One region of the Planosporangium spinosum genome, then DNA from elsewhere that is predicted to be linked to it. Evidence: riboswitches for the same ligand, from Rfam matches in the RefSeq annotation. Region 1 holds a riboswitch; each other region holds the start of a gene.
The links. A riboswitch is a leader RNA that binds a small molecule or an ion and turns the genes downstream of it on or off. The one in region 1 is predicted to bind cyclic di-AMP.
Positions count from the first base shown of each region.

Region 2: another riboswitch for cyclic di-AMP. It lies ahead of ACNTMW_RS20530 (C40 family peptidase); the one in region 1 lies ahead of ACNTMW_RS04710 (transglycosylase family protein).
Region 3: another riboswitch for cyclic di-AMP. It lies ahead of ACNTMW_RS10280 (C40 family peptidase); the one in region 1 lies ahead of ACNTMW_RS04710 (transglycosylase family protein).
Region 4: another riboswitch for cyclic di-AMP. It lies ahead of ACNTMW_RS02740 (C39 family peptidase); the one in region 1 lies ahead of ACNTMW_RS04710 (transglycosylase family protein).

Region 1 is NZ_JBLYUB010000002.1:417,907-421,107, forward strand. Features, by position in the region: gene ACNTMW_RS04705 (M20/M25/M40 family metallo-hydrolase) at 1-1,370, shown strand, start outside; cyclic di-AMP (ydaO/yuaA leader) riboswitch at 1,807-1,990, shown strand; gene ACNTMW_RS04710 (transglycosylase family protein) at 1,989-2,660, shown strand; gene ACNTMW_RS04715 (aldo/keto reductase) at 2,772-3,201, opposite strand, start outside.
Region 2 is NZ_JBLYUB010000015.1:125,667-128,867, forward strand. Features, by position in the region: gene ACNTMW_RS20525 (methyltransferase domain-containing protein) at 1-631, opposite strand, end outside; gene ACNTMW_RS20530 (C40 family peptidase) at 694-1,656, opposite strand; cyclic di-AMP (ydaO/yuaA leader) riboswitch at 1,662-1,836, opposite strand; gene ACNTMW_RS20535 (sensor domain-containing phosphodiesterase) at 2,230-3,201, opposite strand, start outside.
Region 3 is NZ_JBLYUB010000006.1:41,197-44,397, forward strand. Features, by position in the region: tRNA gene ACNTMW_RS10270 (tRNA-Gly) at 178-251, opposite strand; gene ACNTMW_RS10275 (pyridoxamine 5'-phosphate oxidase family protein) at 289-780, opposite strand; gene ACNTMW_RS10280 (C40 family peptidase) at 902-1,879, opposite strand; cyclic di-AMP (ydaO/yuaA leader) riboswitch at 1,937-2,074, opposite strand; gene ACNTMW_RS10285 (C40 family peptidase) at 2,482-3,201, opposite strand, start outside.
Region 4 is NZ_JBLYUB010000001.1:589,393-592,593, forward strand. Features, by position in the region: gene ACNTMW_RS02730 (RNA polymerase sigma factor) at 1-185, shown strand, start outside; gene ACNTMW_RS02735 (hypothetical protein) at 157-621, shown strand; gene ACNTMW_RS02740 (C39 family peptidase) at 664-1,419, opposite strand; cyclic di-AMP (ydaO/yuaA leader) riboswitch at 1,696-1,837, opposite strand; gene ACNTMW_RS02745 (transposase) at 2,113-2,523, shown strand; gene ACNTMW_RS02750 (hypothetical protein) at 2,886-3,201, shown strand, end outside.

The DNA of each region.
Region 1 (3,201 bases):
GTGAACCTGCGCCGACCGGTGGCCCGGCGCTCACCGGCGCCTCCGCGCCGGCCCCGGCCGTCACCGGTCCCGGGCGACCGGTCACCCCGCAACCGCCGGACCGGCAGCTACGGGCGCTGCTCGGGGAACTCGACCAGCGCCGCATCGAGGCCACCGTACGCCGGCTCGTCGCGTTCGGTACCCGTCACACCCTGTCCTCCCAGGACGACCCGGCACGCGGCATCGGCGCCGCCCGGGACTGGATCCACGCCCAGATGCGCGAGTACGCGGCGGCGTCCGGCGGCCGGATGACGGTCGAACTCCAGTCGTTCGTCCAGGAGGTCTCGCCCCGGATCCCCGCACCCACCCGTATCACCAACGTCATCGCGACGCTACGCGGCGACACCGCGCCCAACCGGGTGTACGTGGTGTCCGGCCACTACGACTCGCGCGTCACCGACGTCATGAACGCCACCAGCGACGCGCCGGGCGCCGACGACGACGCGTCCGGGGTGGCCGTCGTGATGGAGCTGGCGCGGGTGATGGCGACCCGCCGGACCGAGGCGACGATCATGTTCGTCGCGGTGGCCGGCGAGGAGCAGGGGCTGTACGGGTCGGCCTACCTGGCCAAGCAGCTCAAGGAGGCCGGCGTCGAGGTACGCGGGATGTTCAGCAACGACATTGTCGGCACCGGCGACGCGCACGACGGCACCCCTCCCGACCCGCGTACCGTCCGGCTGTTCGTCGAGGGCGTGCCGACGTCGGAGACCGCCGCCCAGACGGCGATCCGCCAGGCCGTCGGCGGCGAGAACGACGGCCCCTCCCGACAGCTCGGCCGGTTCGTCCGGGACGTGGCCAGCAACGAGCAGACCGGCATGACGGTACGCGTGATCTGGCGGCGCGACCGGTACCTGCGCGGCAGCGACCACCTCTCGTTCCTGCAGCAGGGCTACCCGGCGGCCCGCTTCACCGAGCCGCGGGAGAACTTCGCGCACGAGCACCAGGACACGCGGGTGGAGAACGGCGTGGTCTACGGCGACCTACCGGAGTTCTGCGACTTCGGGTACATCACCCGGGTGGCGAAGGTGAACGCCGCCGCGCTGTGGTCGCTGGCGCAGGCGCCCGGCACCCCGCAAAGCGTGCAGATCGACACCTCCGGACTGACCAACGACACCACGCTGCGGTGGCAACGCGGTACCGAACCCGATCTGGCCGGGTACGAGGTGCTCTGGCGCGAGACGACGGCACCGGAGTGGACGCATGTCATAGCGGTCGGCGACGTCACCACCGCCACGATCGACCTGTCTAAGGACAACGTGCTGTTCGGCGTGCGGGCCGTCGACCGCGACGGGCACCGCAGCCCGGTCGCCGCTCCGACACCGGCAAGCTGAGGTCGGCCGGCCGGCTGCCCGGCCGGCCAGTTGCCCAGTCACCCAGCCGCCCAGTCACCCAGCTCAGGCGGCGCGACAACCGCGAGCGGCCGCCGGTACGTGGAACTGACGCACCTCCGGCGCCGCCGCTGCGCCGCCGCGCCACTACCCGCCGCGCCGTTACCGCGCGCCCTCCCGTGATCGTGAAGAGTTGCGTGGCCATGGCCACGAAGCCTTCATGATCATGGGAGGGGCACGGGTGGTGGGAGTGGGCCGTCGGAAGTGAACGGGCTGATACTCCGCGATCATTCACCAGTACCCGATTCGATCACTCTGCGTATAGAACTTTCACCATGTGCATGCCGGAGAATGAAGAAAATCACCAATTCGAGCGAAAACTTTGTCGGCCCGCTCAGCCCGTGATTACCGTCGGCTATGTCCGCGACCGCGGGCCCCACGGTCGGTAACGCCGAGTCCTGCCACCGGCCGCCGGGAACCCGTCAACCAGGCAGGAGCGGGGGAACCACACGTTTCCCGGTACGCACCACGCTCGTTGCGTACCTCGGGGTGAAGCCGCAGCGCGGCCGGGCTCCTCGGCCCGAACCCGACAGCTCACCTCGTAGGCGTGGAGGTTTTTACATGGCACACAACCGGTACCAGGCACGCCACTACCGTCGGTCGGCCACGCGTCGGCTCTCCGGGCGCCTCGCGCTCGGCGCCGTCACCGCGGGCGCCGCCGGTGCGGCATCCCTGCTGGGTCCGGCTCAGGCCGCCAGCGCCGCCTCGAGCGTCAACTGGGACGCGGTCGCCCAGTGCGAGTCGGGCGGCAACTGGAGCATCAACACCGGCAACGGGTTCTACGGTGGTCTGCAGTTCACGCAGAGCACGTGGGCCGGCTACGGCGGCAAGCAGTACGCCGCCCGCGCCGACCAGGCTACCCGTGAGCAGCAGATCGCCGTCGCGGAGAAGGTCCGGGCAGGTCAGGGCATGGGCGCCTGGCCGGTCTGCGGCTCCCGTGGGGGCTCGACGCAGAGCTACACGCCGAAGAAGGCCACCACGAAGAGCCAGTCCGGCGGGAAGTCCGAGTCGAGCGGGGAGTCGCAGCAGCAGGCGCCGGCCCAGGCCGCTCAGCCGGCAACGCCGGTGCAGGCCACCGGCCGTACCTACCAGGTGCAGCCCGGTGACACGCTGTCGACCATCGCCGAGCGCCAGGGCGTCAACGGCGGCTGGGAAGCGCTGTACGCGCTCAACCGCCAGGTGGTGGGCGGCAACCCGAACCTGATCCTGCCGGGTCAGCAGCTCCAGCTCTGACACCCGCCGGGGCCGGCGGCTCGCGCGCTGACGGTGAGCCTCAACGACGAGGCTCGACGACATAACGGAAACCGGGGCGTCCACTCCCGCCGGGGAGTGGACGCCCCGGCGTCATCCGGTCGGTACCGGTACGTGCGCGGGCAGCAGTCCCTCGGCCCGCAGGTCGGCCCAGAGCGCCGGCGGGATCGGGTACGCGAACAGGTCGGCGTTCTCGTCGACCTCCTCCGGCGACCGCGCCCCGATGACGACGCTGGTGACGGCGGGGTGCCCGAGCGGGAACTGGATCGCCGCGGCCGGCAACGGCACCCCGTACCGGTCGCAGACGCGCCTGATGGCGAGCGCCTTCGCCAGGACCGGGGCGGGCGGCGGCGCGTAGTCGAAGTGCGAGGTGGGCGACGGGTCGACCAGCAGGCCCGAGTTGTAGACCCCACCGGCGAGGACCGCGATCCCCCGCTGCGCGCACAGCGGCAGCAGTCCGTCCAGGCCGGACTGGTCGAGCAGGGTGTACCGGCCGGCCAGCAGGAAGCAGTCGAACCCGGGG
Region 2 (3,201 bases), on a different contig from region 1:
CGAACCATTCGAGGACGGGGTCGGTGCCGGGCAGGATGTGCAGGTAGGTGGTCTGCCAGGCGTCGACCGCCAGCCCGCTGCCGGCCAGCACGTCGAGGTACTCGTCGACCGGACGTACCGGGCTCGCGCTCCGTGGCCCGGTGCCGGACGCGGCTGCGCGGAGCCGATCGGTCCACTCCGGTGCGGTGACGACCGCGTGGATGACGTCCGCGGCGGCCATGCCGTCGGACACGGGTACCTGGATCGCCAGCGCGCCGCCCGGCCGCAGCGCCGCCGCCCAGGTGGGCAGCGCCGCCAGGTGGTCGGGCACCCATTGCAGCGCGGCGTTGGAGACGATCACATCGACCGACCCGGGGTCGGGCCGCCAGGCCGCGATGTCGCCGAGGCCGAACTCCAGTCGGCCCGGGTGGGTCAGCCGTTCGGCGGCGGCGATCATCTCCGGCGAGGAGTCGAGGCCGTACACGTGGGCGCCGGGCCACCGGTCCGCCAGGGTGGCGGTGACCGTGCCGGGGCCACAGCCGAGATCGACGACGCGCTCCGGCGCGGTGGTGCGGATCCGGGCGGTCAGGTCGTGGAAGGGGCGGGCCCGCTCGGCGGCGAACCGTTCGTACTGCGCGGGATCCCAGCTCACCCCGAAAAGCATGATCGCGGGGGACCGGTGTGTCCAGTCCCCCGCGATCATGGGTGTGCTGTCTAGCGGACCCGGCCGTACCCGTACGGCGTCATCATGTTGACGCTGGCGAGCTTGACATTGTCGCCGGGTTGCGGTGCGTGGATCACCTGGCCGCCGCCGACGTAGATGGCGACGTGCCCCAGACCGGAGTAGAAGACCAGGTCACCGGCCTGTAGCTGGCTGGCCGAGATGTGCGCGACCTGGTCCCACTGCATCGCCGCGTTGTGCGGCAGCGACTTGCCGGCGGCCGCCCAGGCCGCCATGGTCAGCCCGGAGCAGTCGTACCCGTTGGGGCCCGCGGCGCCGTAGACGTACGGCTTGCCGATGACGTTGTACGCGAACTTCACCGCGGTGCCGGCGCTGCCGGCGATGTTCGGGGCGGCGGGCTTGTTGGTCGGCGGAGGGGTGGTCGCCGACCCGTAGGCCTTCTTGCGCAGCTCCATCAGCGTGGCGAGGTCACTTTCGATCTTCGCCTTCTGGTCGGCCAGGCTCTTCTGGTCGGCCCGCTGCTGGTTGAGCAGGTCGTCGAGCTGCTTCTTCTGCGTGTCGTACTGCGCCTTCATCTGGGCGTAGCCCTCGATCTGGCGCTGCTCGGTGGAGGCGATGTGGTTGAGCGAGGTGAGCTCGGCCAGCACGTTGCCCGACGAGCCGTCCGACAGCAACAGCGTCATCGGCCGGGCCGCGCCGCCCATGTAGGCGCGCGCCGCGATCTTGCCGACGTTGTCGTAGGCCTGGTCGACCTGTGACTGGAGCGGCGCCATCTTGACGTTGAGCTCGTCGGCGGCGGCCTGGGTCGCCTTCAGCTTCTCGCCCACGCCGTTGTACTGCTCGACGATCTTTTCGAGGGCACTGGAGGACTGGTTGATCTGCTGCGTCAGGTCGCTCGCTGAGGGTTCCGCGTTGGCCGCCGTGGCCGGCGCGAGGACGGCTACCCCCACCGCGCCCAGGAGCATGGCACGCAGCAGTCGTGGTACTGCAGGCACAGAGCACCCTTCTTCCTTACCGCCTACCGAGTTAGCTGACGGGTTCGGGCCGGAAGAAGATGGCCCTACCGCAGGGTCCTGCGGATTCACCCCGGGACGGCGTGGCCGTCGGGTGGTTCCCCGGTTCACCCCGTGCGCCGCCGGGCGGCGACGGGTTATGCGATTCGGCGGTGCCGGCTCGTCGTCACCCGGGTTGGGCGGCGGACTTACGAGCGGGCCTAGACCAACTTAACGTGATCTTGGACGTACGGGAAGTACATCCTGTCCGTTACGCGTACTGGCTCCCCACCTTAGGTGAAAGTCGTTGTTACGTCCTGTTCTGAGGGCATGGCAGAGCGTTACCGAGGGAGCCTTTACTGATCTCCGATGCGACGGTCCACGGTGGCTGGTGGGCGGCTCAAATTGCCGAGTTTTGGCTGGTAGTGGCGTCATTTCCGATACTCGGCGGCATTGATGCGTGATTTCGTCCACTGTGTGGAATGCCCCCGCGCGAGATTTTCCACACAGTGATACACGCCAATTAGCCGACCGTTCCTTTCTCGGTGCCCGGTCGGCCATCGCCGGCCGTTCGGGTTACGCCGAATGGCGGGCCGCGGTCGCCGTACGGCCATTGCCGGCGTCCGCCGGCGGCCGGTGCCGGCCGGGAGGTTGGTCGGTGCGGACCACGTCGGTGCGGACCACCCAGTGCAGCAGGGAGCGGGCCGCCGCCAGGACCAGGCCCCGGTCGTAGGTGAGCGCGTACTCGAATCGCCGGTCCATCTCCGGGCCGCCGTCGCCGAGGTCGCGCGCCACCAGTGCGCCGGTGAAGTGCGGGCCGACGACGATCACGTTCCACTCGCCCCGCAGCGGGTCGTCGGCGGTCAGCCGCGCTCCGCGTACCCCGGGGATCGGCTCCTCGCCGACGTCGGTGGCGAGCACCGCGACGAGCGCTGCGGTATCGGCGATGCCGGTGTAGCGGCGCACGGTGGCCGGCGTCAGGTGACGGCCCTCCTGGAAGCAGCTCAGCAGTACCGGAGGCTCGGTCCGGTCGGTCGCCTTGGCCTCCAGGTACTTGCTGATCGGCAGCAGCATGCGCTTGGTGGAGTGGCTGGTGGGGCGCCGGGCGGCGACGATCTCGAACGGGGTACGCGCCTCGGTGCGGCTGGCCGGCGCGGCGGTCTCCGGCGCGGCCACGAACGCGAGCGGCTCGCGCGGTGGCCGCGCCGGACGGCGCAGTCGCTGGGCGGGGCCGAACAGCCAGCCCTGCCCGACCGTGGCTCCCATGCTGAGCGCGGTGGCGAGGTGCGCCGGCGTCTCGATGCCCTCGGCGAGGATCGTGGCGCCGGTGCGCTCGGCGTACGCGATGACGGCGTTGACCACCCGCGCCACCTCCGGCCGGTGCGGGTGGTGCACCAGGTGCATGTCGAGCTTGACCACGTCCGGGTGCACGAACGGCATCAGCGCCAGCGAGGCGGGGTTGGCGCCGACGTCGTCGAAGGCGACGCCCCAGCCGGCCGACCGGGCCGTGGCCGCCGCGGTGAGCAGCGCCGACGGGTCGGCGGCGAC
Region 3 (3,201 bases), on a different contig from region 1:
AGGCGGGCTGGTCGACCACCGCCAGGATCGTGCCGTGCACCGGGCCGACCGGACACCCGGACGACGGTGCCGCCGAAGCGCTCACCACGGTGGGTTAATGGCCCGACGGCCCATCTGACAACGCGAATAGCCAAACGCCCCGGTCGGGATCATGGTCCTGACCAGGGCGATTGTCTGTGGAGCGGGTGACGGGAATCGAACCCGCACTGTCAGCTTGGGAAGCTGATGTTCTGCCATTGAACTACACCCGCGAGTGGAGCGGAACCTACTCTAGCCGACCCGGCCGCCTCAGCGCACCTCGCACCGCAGGGTTGGGCGTGGATCACGCCAGACCTGGCGGTATGCGCGGGCGAACTGGTCGACCGGGCTCGGGGACTGGCGGTGCCGCACGATCATGGCCACGTCGACGGTGAACTCGAACAGCCGCCAGTCGGCCAGGGGCTCGGCGCGCATCTCGATCGCGTACCGCTCGACCCGCGCCGGGTCGGTGATCAGGTGTGCCATGCCCGACACGTACGCCTCGTCGTCGGTGGTCTCGGGCGGGAACGAGTGCAGCGCGTACCGCCCGTCACGTTCCAGGTCGCGGCGCTTGGGCGAGTCGATGACGAAGCAGTACAGGCCGTCCCGGGTGATGAACGGCGAGACCGGGTGCAACCGCGGACCCCCGTCCGGCCGGATGGTCGCGAGGTAGCCCAGGCCGGGCCCGTACTGATGGACCAGCGCATGGATCGACGCCGCGAGCTGGGGCTCGACGGCGGCAAACTCGGACCAGGAAGCCATGGGTACAGTTTATCGAACACATGTACGAGATCGCTGCCGATTGCGCGAACGGGTGACCGACGCGGCAACGAAAATCGGGGCGGCGGAAAACCCGCCACCCCGATTCCGAAGACAGTGAGGATCAGCCCGGTCGGCCGAGGCCGGAGATCGGCATCGCGTCCATGCGGACCATCCGGACCACGTCACCGGACTGCGGTGCGTGCAGCGCCCAGCCGTCACCGACGTACATGCCCATGTGGTGCATGTCAGAGAACCAGAAGATCAGGTCACCGGTGCGCAACTGGTCACGACTGACCCGCTTGGTCGTCTGGAACTGGGTCACCGTGTAGTGGTACAGGTTGACCCGGCCGCCGGTCGCCTGCGCCCAGGCCCACTTCGTAAGGCCGGAGCAGTCGAAGTTCTTCGGACCCTCGGCGCCGAAGATGTACGCGGTTCCGATCTTGCTACAAGCGATCTGGGCGGCCTTGGAGCCGGGGCTGCCGTCCAGGAAGACCGGGCACGGCGCCGGGCGCAGGTTGCCCTGCGGGGCGTTGGTGCCGTAGGCCTCCAGGCGCATCTTGTTGAACTGCGCGATCTGGTCGTTGAGCTGCTTCTCCTGGTCGGCGAGCTGCTTCTCCTGGACCGTCAGCTTCTTGACCAGATCGTCGAGCGGCTTCTTCTGCGTGTCGTACTGTTCCTTCATCCGAGCCACGTCGGCGACCCGGTCCCGCTCGTTCTTGGCCATGGCGTCCAGCAGAGCGAGCTGGTCGGCGAGGTTGGTCGGCTGGCTACTGGTGAGCAGTGCACTCAGCGCCGACGCCTGGCCGCTCTTGTAAGCGCGCTCGGAGATCGAACCGACCCGGCTCATCGCGACGTCCACCTGCAGCCGCAGGGGCCTGATCTGCTCCTCGAGCTGCGCGACCTTGGCCTGGTTGTCCGCGAGCTGGACCTTGACGCCGTTGTGCTGCTCCAGCACGGGTTCGAGTTTGTTCCATGCCTCGTTGATCTGCGCCTCGATGGCGGCAGGATCGGCGGGCGCGGCGTGGGCGCTGGTCGACAGGCCCAGCGCGATGACCAGTCCGGCGCAGACCGCCCCGACGCCACCGAAGACAGTACGCACGGGTTTCAGACGCGACCCGGAAGGCCGCATCGTATGCAATTCCACCGGAGTCCGGCTCCTTACTTCCATGACCGCTTACCGGGTTAGCTGACGGGTTCGGGCGGGAAGTTCGCCCTACCGCTGACGCAGCGGATTCACCCCGGGACACGATTGGGTCCCCGGCTCGTCGATGAGACGATTGAGCGGTGTCGCGCGGCGCACCCGCTTTGGGTACGGACTCCCGCCCGACGAGCAATCACGCTATGGCGCGTCAAGGGTTGTGGCAAGTCCAGGATTGGGCCGTGGGCAGGGACGGCCATGGATTCCCAAAACAGCCCTTCTGACCTGCCGTTTCGCGGCTCCGGCGTCCTCATCGGCGATACAGAGCGGATCTTAGCCATCTACGGACGGTGGTGTGTAAATCGCCACACCGGCTAACCATTGCGCAACTGGCAGAGGATGTGAATCTTGCTGCCCGCAAATCCATCGGACGTGCGGAATGTCACCCAAACTGGACGCCTGTTGTCGGTGAATGGTGACCGTTTCACTGCTCACCGTAAGGGTGACACGCCGAAAGAGCGCCGGCAATCAATCGATCGCCGGCGCTCTCTGTGATCGGGAACTCAGGCCGGGCGGCCGTACCCCGACACGTTGTTGGCGTAGTACCCGGTCAGTTGCGCCATCCGGACGTAGTCACCGGTGTGTGGTGCGTGAACCATCCAGCCGCCGCCCACGTAGATACCGACATGGTGGTTGTCGGAGCCGAAGAAGATCAGGTCACCGGTGCGCAACTGGTCCCGGGTGATCGCCGTCGACTTCCTCCGCTGGGCGCTGGCCAGGTGGTCCAGCCGGACGCCGGCCGCCTGCCAGGCGACCATCGTCAGGCCGGAACAGTCGTAACCGTTGGGGCCCGCTGCTCCCCAGTAGTACGGCTTGCCGATCAGGCCGCACGCCTTCTGCGCGGCGGTCCCGCCCGGGCCACCGGTGAACTCCACCGGGCAGGCGGTCGGCTTCAGCACGCCGGTGGAGCCGCTGCTCCCGTACGCCTGCTGGCGCATCCGCTGCAACTGGCTGAGCTGCTCCTCGATCTGCTTCTTCTTCGCCGCGAGGTCGGCGTCCTGCTTCGCCTGCTGTGCGATCAGATTGTCGAGGGACGTCTTGTCGGCGGCGAACTTGTCGCGCGCGGCAGCCACCGTGCTGATCTGGTCGCGCTGACTACGCGCGACCATGTCCAGCAGCGTCAACTGCTCGGCGAGCGCCGTGGGCGAGTTGGTGCTCAGGATGGCGTTGACGGTCGACCCGCGCCCGCCCTTGTAGACGCTGGCAGCGAGGTTGCTGACCGT
Region 4 (3,201 bases), on a different contig from region 1:
CGGCGAGCTACGAGGAGATCAGCGAACGGCTCGACCTCCCGGTCGGCAGCATCGGTCCGACCCGGGCCCGCTGCCTGGAGAAGTTGCGCACCTGCTCCGCGGTGGTCGCGTTCCGCGACGCGCTGCGGGCGGCCGAGACGGGCGGAGGTGAACGCCATGACATCGCCGCGGTGGGACGACGATGAGCGGTTCCTGACCGACCTGGGTGAGGCGCTCCGTGGACTGCCCCCGGCGCCTGCGGATTTCGTCGCGGCGGCGCGCGCCGCCTGGACGTGGCGGACGGTGGACGACGAGCTTGTCCTCGCGACCCTCGTCTTCGACTCGGCGACCGACGCCGGCCAGCTCGCGCGCACCCGTTCCGGCCGTTCGGCGCGGACCCTGGCCTTCCAGGGCGACGGGGTGACGGTCGAGATCGAGCTGACCGAGACGGGCATCGTCGGCCAGCTCAGCCCGGCCAGCGGCGGCCAGGTCACCGGAGAACATCCGGGAGGCGTCTTCGACCGGGCCGAGGTGGACGGGATCGGCTGCTTCCTCCTGCGGTCACCGCCGCCCGGCCCGGTCCGGGTGCGAGTCCGCACCGGTGCGTACGGCGTGGTGACGGGATGGGTGTGCGCCGACTGACCGGGCGCCGACCGTGTCTTTCAGCGGCGCCCGGTCGCCAGGTCAGTACGAGTAGCCGCGCTGGGAGATCCAGTTGGCCATGTTGATGGTGGTCACCCAGTACGTACCGTCGCCGTTGGGGTTGGCCGGGTCGGCGATCTTCACCGTCCGGCCGTCGTCCTTGTAACCGATGATGGTGAGGTAGTGGCCGCCTTCGTAGGAGTGGTACGTGCCGGCGGTGTCGGTCAGGTGGCCGGCGATGTTGGCGACGATGGCGCGCCCGCTGTTGACGGTCTTCAGGACGTCGGCCTGAAGCTGGTCCATCTGAGCCGGCGTAGCGGGGTAGGCCGGGATCTCCCTGGTCTGGTACACGTTGCTGCCGATGACATTGTTGAGCGCACGTGTCGTGTCGTAGGCGGAGTTCGTCCCGCCGGTCGTGGTGCCGAGCTGCCGGGCGATCTCGTCCTGACTGAGGATGTGCCCACTGGCGCTCAGGGCGATCCGGGTGGCCGCCGGCCCGCAGTAGTAGTAGTTGGGCTGCAACTGGAACGCATAGTCGAGCACCTTCGACGGCGGGACCGGCGCCGCGGGGACCGCACCGGTCGCGCCGCCCTGCGGGGCCTGGGTGACGCCGGCACGCGGGGCGGCGGCCGCAACGACCGAACCGGATGCCTGGGCCGGCTGCGAACCGTCCGCCTGGCTGACCACGAGGCCGACGGTTGCGGCCACGGCGAGCAGGCCGCCCGAGACGACCGCCATCCGGGGCAGGCGGACCGAAGCCGCATGCTGGAAGGGCTTACGGGTATGTACACGATTCATTGGATTCTCCATGCGGGTGCCACCCGCTGGCCAGCACGGGCTGATCAGTGGGCAAACTCGGTCTGACGCGGTGAGATGGGCGCGCGGGACCCACGAGGCATTCGGTGACAACGCCCGGCACGATGTCCGGGGTGACCGACCGCGGTCCTCAGGCGCTGGTGCGACCTATCGATTCACGGTCAGGGACCGGCGAGGGACGGAGCGGTCCACTGCGCACACACAGCATGGTGGAGGAGTCGGTGATGGAGAGGGGGTGCGAAGACGTGCACGAACATGATCTCCTTACGCTTCCGCCTACCGGGTTAGCTGACGGATTCGGGCGCGAAGGTCGCCCTACCACAGGCCGTCGGCCCGTGGATTCACCCCAGACTTGCGGTGGGTCCCCGGCTCGTTGAGCACGACTCGGCGGGTCCGTTCCGGTGCCACCCGCTCGGTGAACAGTGACCGGATCGGACGGGCGTTGACATTACTGACGGGTCAACTTTCTGCCAAGACCCTCCACCTGTTATCAACCGCACTGGTGACACCACAGAAGATCATCATGGTCGTTTTCCTGGTGTTGGTTTCCCGCACATCCGACCGGGCGACCATCGCCGGCATCTCCCGCGACGGGCTCGCTCGCCACCCGGCAACGGCGGGACATGGGCGTGTCCGGCTTGGATCCAGGGCCCGCGGGCCCCAGGATCAAGACTCGTGGATGAAGACGTCATCGCGCAGTGGGCACCCGCCCCACTGTGGGAGCTCGCCGCAGCGCTGCTTCCCGCGGCTCCGGTACGCCCGCAGGGAGGCGGACGCCGGCGGGTGGACGACCGGCGGGCGTTCGCCGCGATGCTGTACCTCATCCAGACCGGCTGCTCCTGGTGGCAGCTCCCCGAGAAGACGTTCGGGGTCACGCGGCCGACCGCCCATCGCCGGTTCACCGAGTGGACCGCCGCCGGCTTCTGGGGCCGGCTCCATGACGTGCTCGCCGACCGCCTCGCCGATGACGTGGGCAGCGCCTGGGCCCCGGCGCTGACCGAGGCTATCGCGGCACAGGCGGAGAAGGCGCGATCCGGCCGCAGCGGCCGGGTCCGACCAGGCGGCCGGCCCATCGATCCCCGGTGACGGCCGCATCCGGGTCGATTCCCACCATCACCTCACCGACGGCCGCCCGGCTCCGACCGTACGAGCCCCGGTGGCCGACCGGTGCACCACCGGCCGTACCTGTCGGCGCCGCCGCCTGCCCCACCGGTCGGCCGGAAACTCCGGACGTCCCGTAACGCGCAGATCACACCCCGCCAAATGAGACACCAAATGAGACATCGTCTACGCTCCCCGGGGTGCCTCCCAAAAACGACAGTGACCAGCCCCTCGAAAAACCAACAGGCCACCGTCAAAAAGCAACGAGCCACCGCCCCAGCCGCCTCCGGCGCTACCAACGCGGACGCCACGCCCAGAAATCGACACTTCGACCCCACACCGCCGCGATGGCAGCGGCGATCGCGCTCGCCTCGATCGGCGGCGCAGTCTGGGCGGCCACCGCCACTCCGGCAGACCGGCCCGGCAACACCGCGGCCACCTCGCAGGTCCTCGCCGACCGCGCGCAGGTAGCCGACGCCAGGGCCGACCGCAGCCAGAGCCGGGAAACCGCGACCCCCGGCGCGAAGCCACGAGAATCCGCACCGCAATCCACACCGCCGAAACCCCGCCCGCAGCAGAACACCGCCGCACCGCCGGCGCCCAGCACGCAGCCGCCCATGCCGACGGCGCCGGCGCCGGCGCCGGCGCCGGCGCCGTCCCCCA